Regions from separate parts of the Exiguobacterium sp. s35 genome, predicted to be linked through region 2. Evidence: riboswitches for the same ligand, from Rfam matches in the RefSeq annotation. Region 2 holds a riboswitch; the other holds the start of a gene.

Region 1 (5,824 bases), 430 kb from region 2:
GCTCGGATGATATCGTAAATGAATGAGTTCCATCGGTTGGTCGTATACCTCTTCTTGGATCCGATTCACTTCTTTAAACGATTGATGCAAAAGGAAGGCAATCGCTTGGTCATTTGAATTTTCAACGTACACTTCCATCGGTTGTGTTTTTTTCGATTGGAGATAGTTTAAAAAGGCTGCCCCATATCCGTTCCGGTGATAATCAGGGTGAAGATAAAGACGAAGCATCTCCCACATGTCACCGCGATCGATGGCATGACAAAATCCGATGACATCTTCTTCGAACTCGCCGACGATAAAATATTGCTCTCGTGCTTCTTCACTCGAATTGATCGCTCGAACAATCTCTTCTTGTCGATAAGCGCGCTCCATTGCTTTCAAACGATTCAAATCATCCTCTGAAATCGTCGCAAGTGCAATCGTTCGAATTAATGCTGCATCTTCTGGAACTGCTTCCCTCATGTTCATGACAGCTTCCCCCTTTTGGCCAATCTATTTGTATCATTCCCTATCGTCACGTTTTTATCCTGCCATTCGTTTCTTTTTCATGACGATTCATAAGAAAACGTTATGTCCGCAATCGACTAGGGTATAACACTAGCAATGCCAATCACATGAAGGAGTGGAACAACATGGAACCAAAATTAGAGCATGACCCGAAAGTCGAACAAACAGAGAATCCGAACCGTCAATTTGACCAAATGGATGCAGGAGGTCCAAAAATCAGCGTTGTGACCGGGATGTTACTCGGTGCCCTCGTCGGTGGTCTCCTCGCCTTACTTAGCTCTTCGAATCGGGAGCAGACGAAACAATCGCTTACGAATGCAAAATCTTCGGTCGGAGGCATCGTGAACGAAGTCAAACAAGACCCAGCAGGGAAAGCATCTCAAGTCATTGAACAAGTAAAGACCGCTTCTGGAAAGATTCAGGAAGTCTCAACAGACGTTCAAAACGTATATGAAAAAGTGGTCGGAGAAGTCGATACAGTCAAAGAAGACGTCAATAAAATCGTCGAGACGGCCCAAGAAGCCAAATCAGATTTACAAGACATCGGTGAAAAAGTCGTCGAAGCGAAGGATACCGCGCTTGGACAAGAAAACACTTCAACTGATTCGTCATCGAATGATCATAAACAGACACCTCCAACGACTTGAACCTAAAAAAACGACCTTTCCGTGGAAAGGTCGTTTTTGTTGATTACGCGAAACGCTTCGCGCCTTCTTCAAGAACTGCTGCTTTATCTGTTTGCTCCCATGGGAGTTCGATATCTGTACGACCGAAGTGACCGTAAGCTGCTGTTTGCTTGTAGATTGGACGGCGAAGGTCAAGCATCTTGATGATGCCTGCTGGACGGAGGTCGAAGTTCTCACGAACGAGTTCAACGAGCTCTGTTTCGCTCAATTTACCAGTGCCGAACGTATCGACAGCGATTGATACTGGATGTGCTACCCCAATCGCGTAAGCGAGTTGAACTTCTGCTTTATCCGCAAGTCCTGCTGCAACGATGTTTTTCGCTACATAACGAGCTGCGTATGCTGCCGAACGGTCAACTTTTGTAGGATCTTTACCAGAGAATGCGCCACCGCCGTGACGTGCGTATCCACCGTACGTATCGACGATGATTTTACGTCCTGTAAGACCTGCATCTCCTTGTGGTCCACCGATTACGAAGCGACCAGTCGGGTTGATGAAGTATTTTGTTTCAGCATCGATGAGTTCAGCCGGGATGACTGCTTCGATGACATACTTTTTCAAGTCTTCTTGAATTTGCTCGAGTGTGATCTCTTCTGCGTGTTGTGTCGAGATAACAATCGTGTCGATACGAACAGGGTTGTTGTCCTCATCGTACTCAACCGTTACTTGCGTCTTACCATCCGGACGGAGGTAATCAAGCATACCGTTCTTACGAACTTCAGCAAGACGACGTGACAATTTGTGCGCCAATGAGATTGGAAGCGGCATGAGTTCAGGTGTCTCGTTTGTCGCGTATCCGAACATGAGACCTTGGTCACCTGCTCCGATTGCATCGAGTTCCTCTTCAGTCATCTGACCTTCACGTGCTTCGAGAGCTTGGTCAACACCTTGCGCGATGTCTACTGATTGCTCGTCAATCGACGTCAAGACTGCACATGTTTCTGCATCGAAACCATATTTCGCACGTGTGTATCCGATTTCACGGATTGTTTCACGGACAACTTTCGGGATATCCACGTAAGTTGACGTTGTGATTTCACCAGCTACGAGTACAAGACCCGTTGTGACAGACGTTTCTGCCGCAACACGGGCATTCGGGTCTTCCGCTAAAATGGCATCCAAAATCGAGTCAGAGATCTGATCACAAATTTTATCTGGATGTCCTTCAGTAACCGACTCTGAAGTAAAAAGTCGACGGTTCAATTTTGACATTCAAAAAACCTCCTATAATAAGGGTGATATGTGGACGGTACTCGTTCCCCTTACGCGTTGCTTTGGGACGGTAATGAAAAAAACCTCCCCCGATGACATACATGGGGAAAGGTTGAATCGTTCTTCCTTACCCTCTTATCGTTCGAAGCTAATGGCTTCGCTTCAGGATAGCACCTTTTCCGCACAAGACTTCATGTCGGACGGTTGCTGGGCTTCGTAGGGCCTTGTTCCCTCCACCGCTCAGAATAAGAGTATCCGTTACGAAAACCATCATATAAATGACGCTCGATTATGTCAAGGGAATCAGACGAATTCGTTAAAGTTTTCACCGACTTGCAAAACATTTCTGTTTGTGAATCGTCAAACATTTTTTTAATTCGTTTCTGTTTTTTAACACCTTGTGATAAGAGAATGTGATAAACTGTCTTTGTAAGAAAGCGCTTACTTAGAGAGAAGAAACGCTTGTGTTTGATTAGTGTGTCACATATAATTAAAAATGTCATACTGATTAATCGTAATCGCGGAAGTATGCGGATTTCATCCACATCTATTTAGGGGAAAGGTGGGATTCAGGATGGCGACAACGCTCCTGAAAATCGAAGAATTAATTAATGGTGCCGACATGAAACGGAACTTGACGGTTCCAGAATTGGTGGAAGAAGCCATCCAAAATGGTGAAGGTGTACTGACAAAAGACGGGGCTTTATCTGTCAGCACCGGTGCTTTTACCGGACGGTCACCGAAAGACAAATTCGTCGTACAAGATGAAGTCAGCAACAACCTTGTCGATTGGGGAAAAGTGAACCAACCGATCGCGGAAGAGAAGTTTTCAGCACTTCTCGACAAAGTACTCAACCATTTAGAAAAGAAAGACAAACTTTATTACCTCGAAGCGTCTGCTGGTGCCGATGAGCACTATACGTTACCGGTCCGTGCCATCACGGAATATGCATGGCATAGTCTGTTCGCAAAACAGCTATTTCTACGCGAATGGCCAACGAAAGGTGCGTTCGATCCGTTCACTGTGATTTATGCACCGAGTTATAAAGCAGATCCTGCAGTGGATGGCACGAACTCAGAGACGTTCATTCTCGTTTCATTCGCCAAGCGCACAATTCTGATCGGGGGAACAGAATACGGTGGCGAAATTAAAAAATCAATCTTCTCCGTCATGAACTTCTTGCTACCTGAGCAAAACGTCTTATCGATGCACTGTTCGGCAAACGTCAACGATGCAAACGAAACGGCACTCTTCTTCGGGTTGTCGGGAACTGGGAAGACGACACTTTCAGCTGATCCACAGCGCCACTTAATCGGAGACGATGAGCATGGATGGTCACCGGATGGGGTCTTCAACATCGAAGGCGGTTGCTACGCGAAGACGATCAACCTTTCGCGTGAGAACGAACCACAAATCTATGATGCAATCCGTTTCGGTTCATTGATTGAAAACGTCGTATTGAATGAAGATCGTACGCCGGACTACAAGAACATTTCCTTGACTGAAAATACGCGTGCGGCATATCCGATCGAATTCATCGACAACGCGATGCTCCCATCACGTGCCGGTCATCCAAATACGATCGTCTTCTTGACGGCCGATGCGTATGGTGTCTTGCCACCAATCAGCAAACTGACGAAAGAACAGGCGATGTATCACTTCTTGTCTGGTTATACGTCTAAGCTTGCCGGTACGGAGCGAGGAGTCACAGAACCACAAGCAACGTTCTCGACTTGCTTCGGTTCACCGTTCCTTCCGCTCGCTCCTGAGCGTTATGCGGATATGCTCGGTAAATTGATTGAAGAACACGATGTGGATGTCTACCTCGTCAACACGGGCTGGACAGGTGGAGCATACGGCGAAGGTTCACGTATGAAACTCGCCTATACGCGTGCGATGGTCAATGCCGCCGTCAACGGTCAGCTTCGTGATGTGGAGACGATGAAACATGACATTTTCAATGTCGAGATTCCTGTAGCCATCGATGGTGTACCGAGTGACGTGCTCAATCCGCGAGATACGTGGAGCGACCCAGCTCGTTATGATGTAGAGGCAAAAGCACTCGCCATGAAATTTAAAGAAAACTTCAATCGCTTCACGAAAGCAAGTGAGTCCGTCATCGCAGCCGGACCACTCGTCATCTAACACAAAAGCACTGACTCGATTTTTTTATCGAGTCAGTGCTTTTTCCTGTCGCAACATCCAATCCATCGCTTGTTCGGTCGTCTCCCATTTATCCCAAAACGGGAGCTGGTGACCGAACGGGAGCACCCAAAACTCTGCCTGTTCTCCTAATTTCTCGGCGACGGCTGTCGCATGACGTAAGCGAACTTGTTCATCGTCCGTACCGTGGATGAGCAGTGTCGGGGCGACCCATTCCTTGTAAAGCGGAGAACGGTCGACATACGCAGATTCTGCAGACTCGGGGTCCCCACCCGTCATCCGACGTAACATCTTCCGCATCGAACGCTGTTCTTCATACGTCCACTCGAGGTTTGTCACGCCAGCCCATGAAGTAACCGTCGTGACCGGTCGTTCGGAAGCGAGCGAGAGGGCCATCATGCCCCCTCTTGAAAAGCCGAGGACGTGAACCGGTCGTCCACTCATATGGACACGGTCGAATAGCGAGAGCACGTCCTCTAAGTCTTCTCCTCCAAAGTCTTCTTTTCCCGTCCCGCCGTGATTGCCACGATAGACCGGGGCGACGACATGAAAGCCCCGCGATGCAAACTGCATGAGACGTGGTAAACGAACATCCCCGATTCGCGCCGTTCCTCCTCGTAAGTACATCAACACTTGGCCGTTTGAACGTTTCGGCTCAATCGAATACGCCACGACCTCTTCCCCATCTGTCGTTGTATACCATCCTCGTGTCACTCGGTAACCCGCATAAGGTGGTAACACATCGATTCGGTCAAACCAGTTTTTGATCATAAAGAACCCTCATCGTTTCTGGTAGGACACGGTCTTTCATCATGAAGCTGTAGCGTGGATTGCGCAATAAGTTATCCGGCAAGGCATCGATCAAGACAGCCCCATCTGTCTCGTCAATGGCAGGATGATCCTCGAATCGCTCAATCTCCGCATAATAAATGTTTTTGATGACCGTATCACCTCTACCTAACACACGGTACTGTCCTAAATAGCGCAACGTTTTGACGACTCCACCGGTCTCTTCGTACACTTCCCGGATAGCGGCATCGTCCTCGTGTTCTCCTGGCTCGACTTTCCCTCCTGGAAACTCGAGTCCGCGCTGTTTATGCTTCGTCAATACCCACTTGTCTTCATATCGGGCGACGACCCAGACGTGGAGCGGCGTGTCTGAGAACGGATAATGGGTGAAGCTTAACTCGACTTGATTATGATAGTAATCCTTGAATGTCTTCATAGTCCATCCCTTTCTTTCCCCTGTCTACT
Region 2 (5,824 bases):
GCCAATATGTGTATGATTGTCTTTTTCAAACACGGCGATTTTACATGGAAGGAAGTAACCTCCTTCTAGATGTTGCGACAGCACTTCTTTCGCCGCCTTCGGGTTGCATACTTCTAGGATGCGATACTTCCCATCGATTGCTTGACCCTTTTTCTCTAACGTTTCACTCAAATCAAAATCCCATAGCACGCCAAACGATTCTTCTTTCAACGTTTCACCTAGACGGTCGATGACGTCATCCACGGTACGTTCAGACTGTACAGTATAGTCAAACATCTTCATTCCTCCTTATGTGGTTGCTCTTGAAACCTGTACCCGTCCGAAGTCGTCTTCAATCAAAAAGAAACTGTATGTGATTTGAAACATAATCACGGTTCGTACCGTATAAAGAGAGATAATAGTTAGAACCAAACTGATGTAAAGGAGAAGTGGTTGTCGTGACGGTCACGGTATTCACGCATACGAGCTGCAGTTCTTCCAGAAAAACGATTGATTGGTTGCGGGAACAAAAGATTCCCTTCATCGAAAAGAAATTGACAGACCAAGGCCTATCCTTTGGTGAATTTAAAGAAATGTTGAGTCTGACTGAGAATGGGACGACCGACTTGTTGTCGGTACAAAAGAGTGTGTATAAGCAAGCGGCAGAGAAACTCGATGAGATGTCGATTCGTGAACTATATAGTTTTGTCGCATCAAACCCTCAAATTTTGAAAAGCCCTATCGTCTTTGACCATCATCGCATCCAAGTAGGTTTCAGTGAAAAGGAGATTCGGACGTTTATTCCTCGAAATGACCGCATCGCTGAATTAAAACGCTTGCTCCACAACGCATAAATCGTGTCGCTAAAGCGACACGATTCTTTTTTAGGCTCGTTTTAGTTTGGCTGCCAATCGGTTTCCGAATGACTGGATCGATTGAACGAGAAGGATCAGGACAAAAATCGTCACATACATGACTTCTGGTTCGAAACGAAGGTGCCCGTATTGATACGCGATATCTCCAAGCCCACCGGCTCCGACGAGACCGGCCATGGCCGTCGCGCCAATCAGACCGATCGTTGCGATCGTCAATCCGAGAACGATGGAAGAGCGTGCCTCTCGAATGAGGACGTACCAGATAATCTTTCTCGTCGAGATCCCCATCGCCTCATATGCCTCGATGACCCCGCGATCGACTTCAAGAAGAGCAGACTCCATGAGACGAGCGATATACGGCGCGGTGAAGACGATGAGTGGTAGTAGCACACCTTGTACCCCGATGGTCGTGCCCATGATGAACCGTGTGAACGGTAAGATGAAAAACAATAGAATGATGAATGGAATCGAGCGGATGACGTTGATGACGCTCGACAATCCACCATAAACGAATCGGTTCGCGAGACGCCCGTTCGGTCTCGTCAGTACGAGCAACGTCCCGAGCGGAAGTCCGATCAAGGTCGAGATAAGGAGCGCGATACTTGTCATCGTCAACGTTTGAATCGTCCCCGTCCAAATCAGGTCACCCCAGTCTGTCCAGAACTGTTGCATGGTTCGACACCTCCCTTACGTTTACGCCGCTCGTCATCAAATAACGGACAGCAAGTTCTGTTTGATCGTGATCCCCATCAAGGTGAACGAGCAGATTTCCGACAAGACCCGCTTTCAATTTCTTGATCCCGCCTCCGATGATGTTCGGTAGGATGCCGAATCGTTTCGTCAACTGGGCGAGCACAGCCTGTTCCGTCTGACTGCCGATGAACGATAGATGGACGAGTGTACCACGCGTCTGTAATTCCGACACGACTTCTTCCGGGACGTCGAGGTTCGTCTTCAAGAACCGTTGCGTCGTTTCGTGTCTTGGATTTGAAAAGACATCCAACACATTCCCTTGCTCGATGATTTCGCCGTGATCGATCACCGCAACCCTGTCACAAATTCGCTCAATCACTTCCATCTCATGCGTGATGAGAAAAATCGTCAAACCGAGCTTTCGGTTGATCTCGAGCAATAACTCTAAAATAGATTCCGTCGTCTCAGGGTCAAGCGCGCTCGTCGACTCGTCACTGAGGAGGATGTCCGGTTCATGTGCGAGCGCACGAGCAATGGCGACGCGCTGTTTTTGTCCGCCTGATAATTGTTCTGGGTAATGGTTCCGATGTTCGGATAGACCGACGATGTCGAGGTAGCGGTCGACCCGTTCACGGATGACTCCTTTCCCGAGCCCTTCGAGGCGGAGCGGGATGGCGACATTTTCTTCAACGGTCGCAGTCTTCAATAAGTTGTAATGTTGAAAGATCATCCCGATTCGCTGACGTAGCGAAGAGAGTTCTTTTTTCTTTAATTGTGTAATGTCTTGTCCCTCAATCTCAACGACACCTGTCGTCGGTCGTTCCAATAGATTGATCATCCGGATGAGTGTGCTCTTACCGGCACCGCTTCGACCGATGATGCCGAAAATCTCCCCCTTTTCGATTGTGAGGGAGACGTCTTCGAGCGCGGTAATCGTATCTCCATTGACGTGAAATTGCTTTGTGATGTGTTTCAGTTCAATCATCGAATCCCTCCTCAGAACGCTGGTACGACAGAACCATTGAATTCTTCTTCGATGAAAGTACGTACTTCATCCGAATGGTAGTATGACTTCAACGTCTCGACAACTTCATCTTCTTTATTGGCTGAACGGACAACGACATAGTTCGGGTACGGGTTATCGACCGTGTCTTCGTGGAAAAGCGCGTCTTCGTTGATTGAAAGGCCAGCTCCCATCGCGAAGTTCGTATTGATTGCTGCAAGGGCCACTTCTGGAAGCTGTGTCGGGAGCTGTGAGGCTTCGAGTTCGATAAATTCAAGGTTGAGTGGATTCTCGGCGATATCCCGTTTCGTCGCCTTATCCGTCAGACCTTCTTTCAATGTGATGAGACCAGCCGTCTCGTATAGACGGAGCGCTCGAAGTTCGTTCGCCGGGTCATTCGGTACAGCCACTTTATCCCCTTCTTTTAAATCCTTGATATCCTTCAACTTCTCAGAATACAGCCCCATCGGGAAGGCGACCGTTTTGAATACGTCGTCAATCTTGTAGCCTTTATCTGATTTTTGAAGTTCTAAGAACGAGAGCGTCTGATAACTGTTCACGTCGAGACTGCCTTCGTCGAGAGCAGTGTTCGGTGTGTTGTAATCATTGAATACTTTAATGTCGATTTCAAGCCCGTCCTCTTTCGCGAGTTCTTGCACTTTCTCTGCAATCTGCTCGTGTGGGCCACCGGTCACTCCGATCGTCAGTTCTTCCGTGCTGAGCGTCTCGCTCGCCTCGGATTGTCCACACGCGGAAAGTGCGATTGCTGCAAGGAATGACGTACCTGCCAAAAGTGTTTTTTGTTTGATATTCATGAATAGTTCCTCCTCCAAATGAAAAGCCCGCTACTCACGAAGAGCGGCGGGCACGACAAGTGAAAGTCGGACACGCTCATCTCCCAGACGTCTCGTCTGTTGGAATTAGCACCATGATCATACTGATCTGGTTGCCGGGTTTCATCGGGCCAGTCCCTCCACCACTCTTGATAAGCAATCGGTTCTATTATTTTGTTATTATATTACTGATAAAAGCATTATTTGTAAACCACTTCTTGAAGATTTATGAGAATTTCTTTTAACCGTTCTAAATCATCGAAATCACGAAATCCTTGAATCTTGATTTCTTTACGAATCAATGTGACTAATTCATCGATTTGATCAAAACGAATACCAAGTTGCGCAAGTGAAGTTGGTGCACCGATGGATTGAAGCCAGTTCTCGAGAATTACGGTGTCCTCAGATGCTACCAGTCGCTCTTGAACCACCAATCCGAACCCCACCTTATCCCCGTGTAGCCAATGATGAGTCGAGTCAAAGCGACTGAGCGCATTATGAACGGCATGCGCGACAGCAACACGTGTGCCGGCATCTCCAAACCCACCGACCGCATCACCGATTGCGAGGACGTGATCGACGATATATCGGATGTCCGTGCCGTAGCGACGGAAATCCTGTTCGCGGATCGACAGGTCCATCAACTTGCCACACTGTGCCGCGAGCGATAGCCCTGACTGAATGCCTGCATCCCTTGATGTCGTTCCGCTAATATATCGGGCCTCGTACCACTTTGCGACCGTATCGATCACGCCAGCCTTGAAATAGTCGTAAGGTGAATCACGTAACAGTCGTTCATCCGCGATGACGCGCTCGATGACGACCGGAAATGTGTCGTAACGGATATATGACCCTTCCTCAGTGTAGATGACGCTAAGCGGTGTGAAGGCGGCACAGTTTGACACGAGTGTTGGGACGACAATGAGCGGTACGCTCTGAGAAGCCGCGATTCGTTTTGCTGTATCAATCAATTTGCCGCCACCAACGGCAATCCATACGTCAGGTCGATAACCGTTCAACCGTTCAACTTCCTCGTCTGAACATTCTCCGGTAAATCGTACGCTCGGGAGATCCGCGAGGCGAGGCGACACGCGCACCGCCTTGCTATACCCCCTCTCCCCTCTCAAGACAAGCGCCTCCCGCTTCCCGATACGCGCGGGAAGATTCTCAAGTGCGTCTTTCGAATGATCGTACTCAAGTACCGCCTGACGAATCATAGATGAACCTCCTCATAAGCCGCGAACAATTTCTCGATCCGCTCTACCGCTTCATCAATCTTCTGTTCAGACGATACGAGACCGAATCGGATGTGGCGCTCCCCCTCTGTTCCGAAGAAATAGCCTGGTGTGACGGCGACGCCCGCCTCGTGGAGTAACTTTGTCGAGAAAGATTTTGCATCTCCCTCAGGCACTTTCGCCCATACAAAGAAGGAACCCTTCGGCGCCTCAATGTCCCACCCGGCACGGCGTAATCCGTCAATCAGTCGGTTTCGTCTTGTTTCATAAAGCGACGCGAGGTCGTCACGGAGTTCGCGAGGTGACTCGAGCGCCACGATGGCCGCCTCTTGAATGGCCGAGAAGACAGATACATGGACGTGGTCTTGATAGGTGTTGATTGCCTCGATAATGTCAGCATTCCCGACCGCGAACGCGACACGCCATCCTGACATATTGAATGCTTTCGACATTGTATAGACTTCGATTCCAATTTCTTTCGCCCCTTCGGCTTGAAGGAAACTCGGAGGAACGTGACTATCGAACCCGATGCTTCCATATGCAAAGTCATGGACGACCATCACATCATGTTGTTTGGCGAATGCGACGGTGTCCTCAAAAAATGCCGGTGTTGCGACAGCACCCGTCGGATTGCTCGGATAGTTCAAATACATGAGTCGAGCGTGAAGCGGATCGAGTGTCGAATAGTCCGGAAGGAAGCCGTTTTCTTCTTTTAACGTCAAATCGATGATCTCGGCACCGGCAAGACGTGCCCCCGAGATATAGTCCGGATACCCTGGGTTCGGCAGTAGGATGCCGTCACCCGGTTCGAGGAGGCATTGTGGGAGTGTGATCAGACCAGATTTACTGCCAATCAAGATAGCGACTTCCCGTTCCGGGTCGAGTTCGACACCATATTCCCGAGAATAAAATGATGCGACCGCTTCTTTTAAGCGCGCTTGTCCGCGAAACGGACCGTATTGGTGTGTCGACGGGTCCGTGATGGCACGTTCGAGCGCCTTACAGATTGGAGCGGGAGTCGGTAAGTCGGGCGTCCCTTGTCCGAGCCGGATAACGGTCTTTCCACTAGCTTCTACCGCCGCGACCTCTTCTGCTAATCCGACGAAGTGTTGGGTTGGTAAAGATTTTAATAATTGTGAACGTCTGTCTGCCATGATTCTTCCTCCTGATACGAAAAAACACCCCTTTCTGAGGAAAGGGGTGCTC

What was found. Region 2 has a riboswitch for S-adenosylmethionine ahead of KNO75_RS04105 (MetQ/NlpA family ABC transporter substrate-binding protein). Riboswitches for the same ligand answer to the same signal wherever they lie in the genome.
Region 1: linked by a shared signal. The riboswitch ahead of metK (methionine adenosyltransferase) and the one ahead of KNO75_RS04105 (MetQ/NlpA family ABC transporter substrate-binding protein) in region 2 are both predicted to bind S-adenosylmethionine.

Annotation. Positions count from the first base shown of each region.
Region 1 is NZ_JACSKI010000001.1:1,219,656-1,225,479, forward strand. Features, by position in the region: gene KNO75_RS06310 (GNAT family N-acetyltransferase) at 1-468, opposite strand, end outside; gene KNO75_RS06315 (hypothetical protein) at 633-1,154, shown strand; gene metK (methionine adenosyltransferase) at 1,198-2,406, opposite strand; SAM riboswitch class I at 2,539-2,658, opposite strand; gene pckA (phosphoenolpyruvate carboxykinase (ATP)) at 2,981-4,552, shown strand; gene KNO75_RS06330 (alpha/beta hydrolase family protein) at 4,577-5,341, opposite strand; gene ytkD (RNA deprotection pyrophosphohydrolase) at 5,322-5,795, opposite strand.
Region 2 is NZ_JACSKI010000001.1:791,679-797,502, forward strand. Features, by position in the region: gene KNO75_RS04085 (DUF302 domain-containing protein) at 1-276, opposite strand, end outside; gene KNO75_RS04090 (Spx/MgsR family RNA polymerase-binding regulatory protein) at 438-833, shown strand; gene KNO75_RS04095 (methionine ABC transporter permease) at 864-1,526, opposite strand; gene KNO75_RS04100 (methionine ABC transporter ATP-binding protein) at 1,498-2,532, opposite strand; gene KNO75_RS04105 (MetQ/NlpA family ABC transporter substrate-binding protein) at 2,544-3,365, opposite strand; SAM riboswitch class I at 3,439-3,542, opposite strand; gene KNO75_RS04110 (iron-containing alcohol dehydrogenase) at 3,584-4,600, opposite strand; gene KNO75_RS04115 (aminotransferase class I/II-fold pyridoxal phosphate-dependent enzyme) at 4,597-5,772, opposite strand.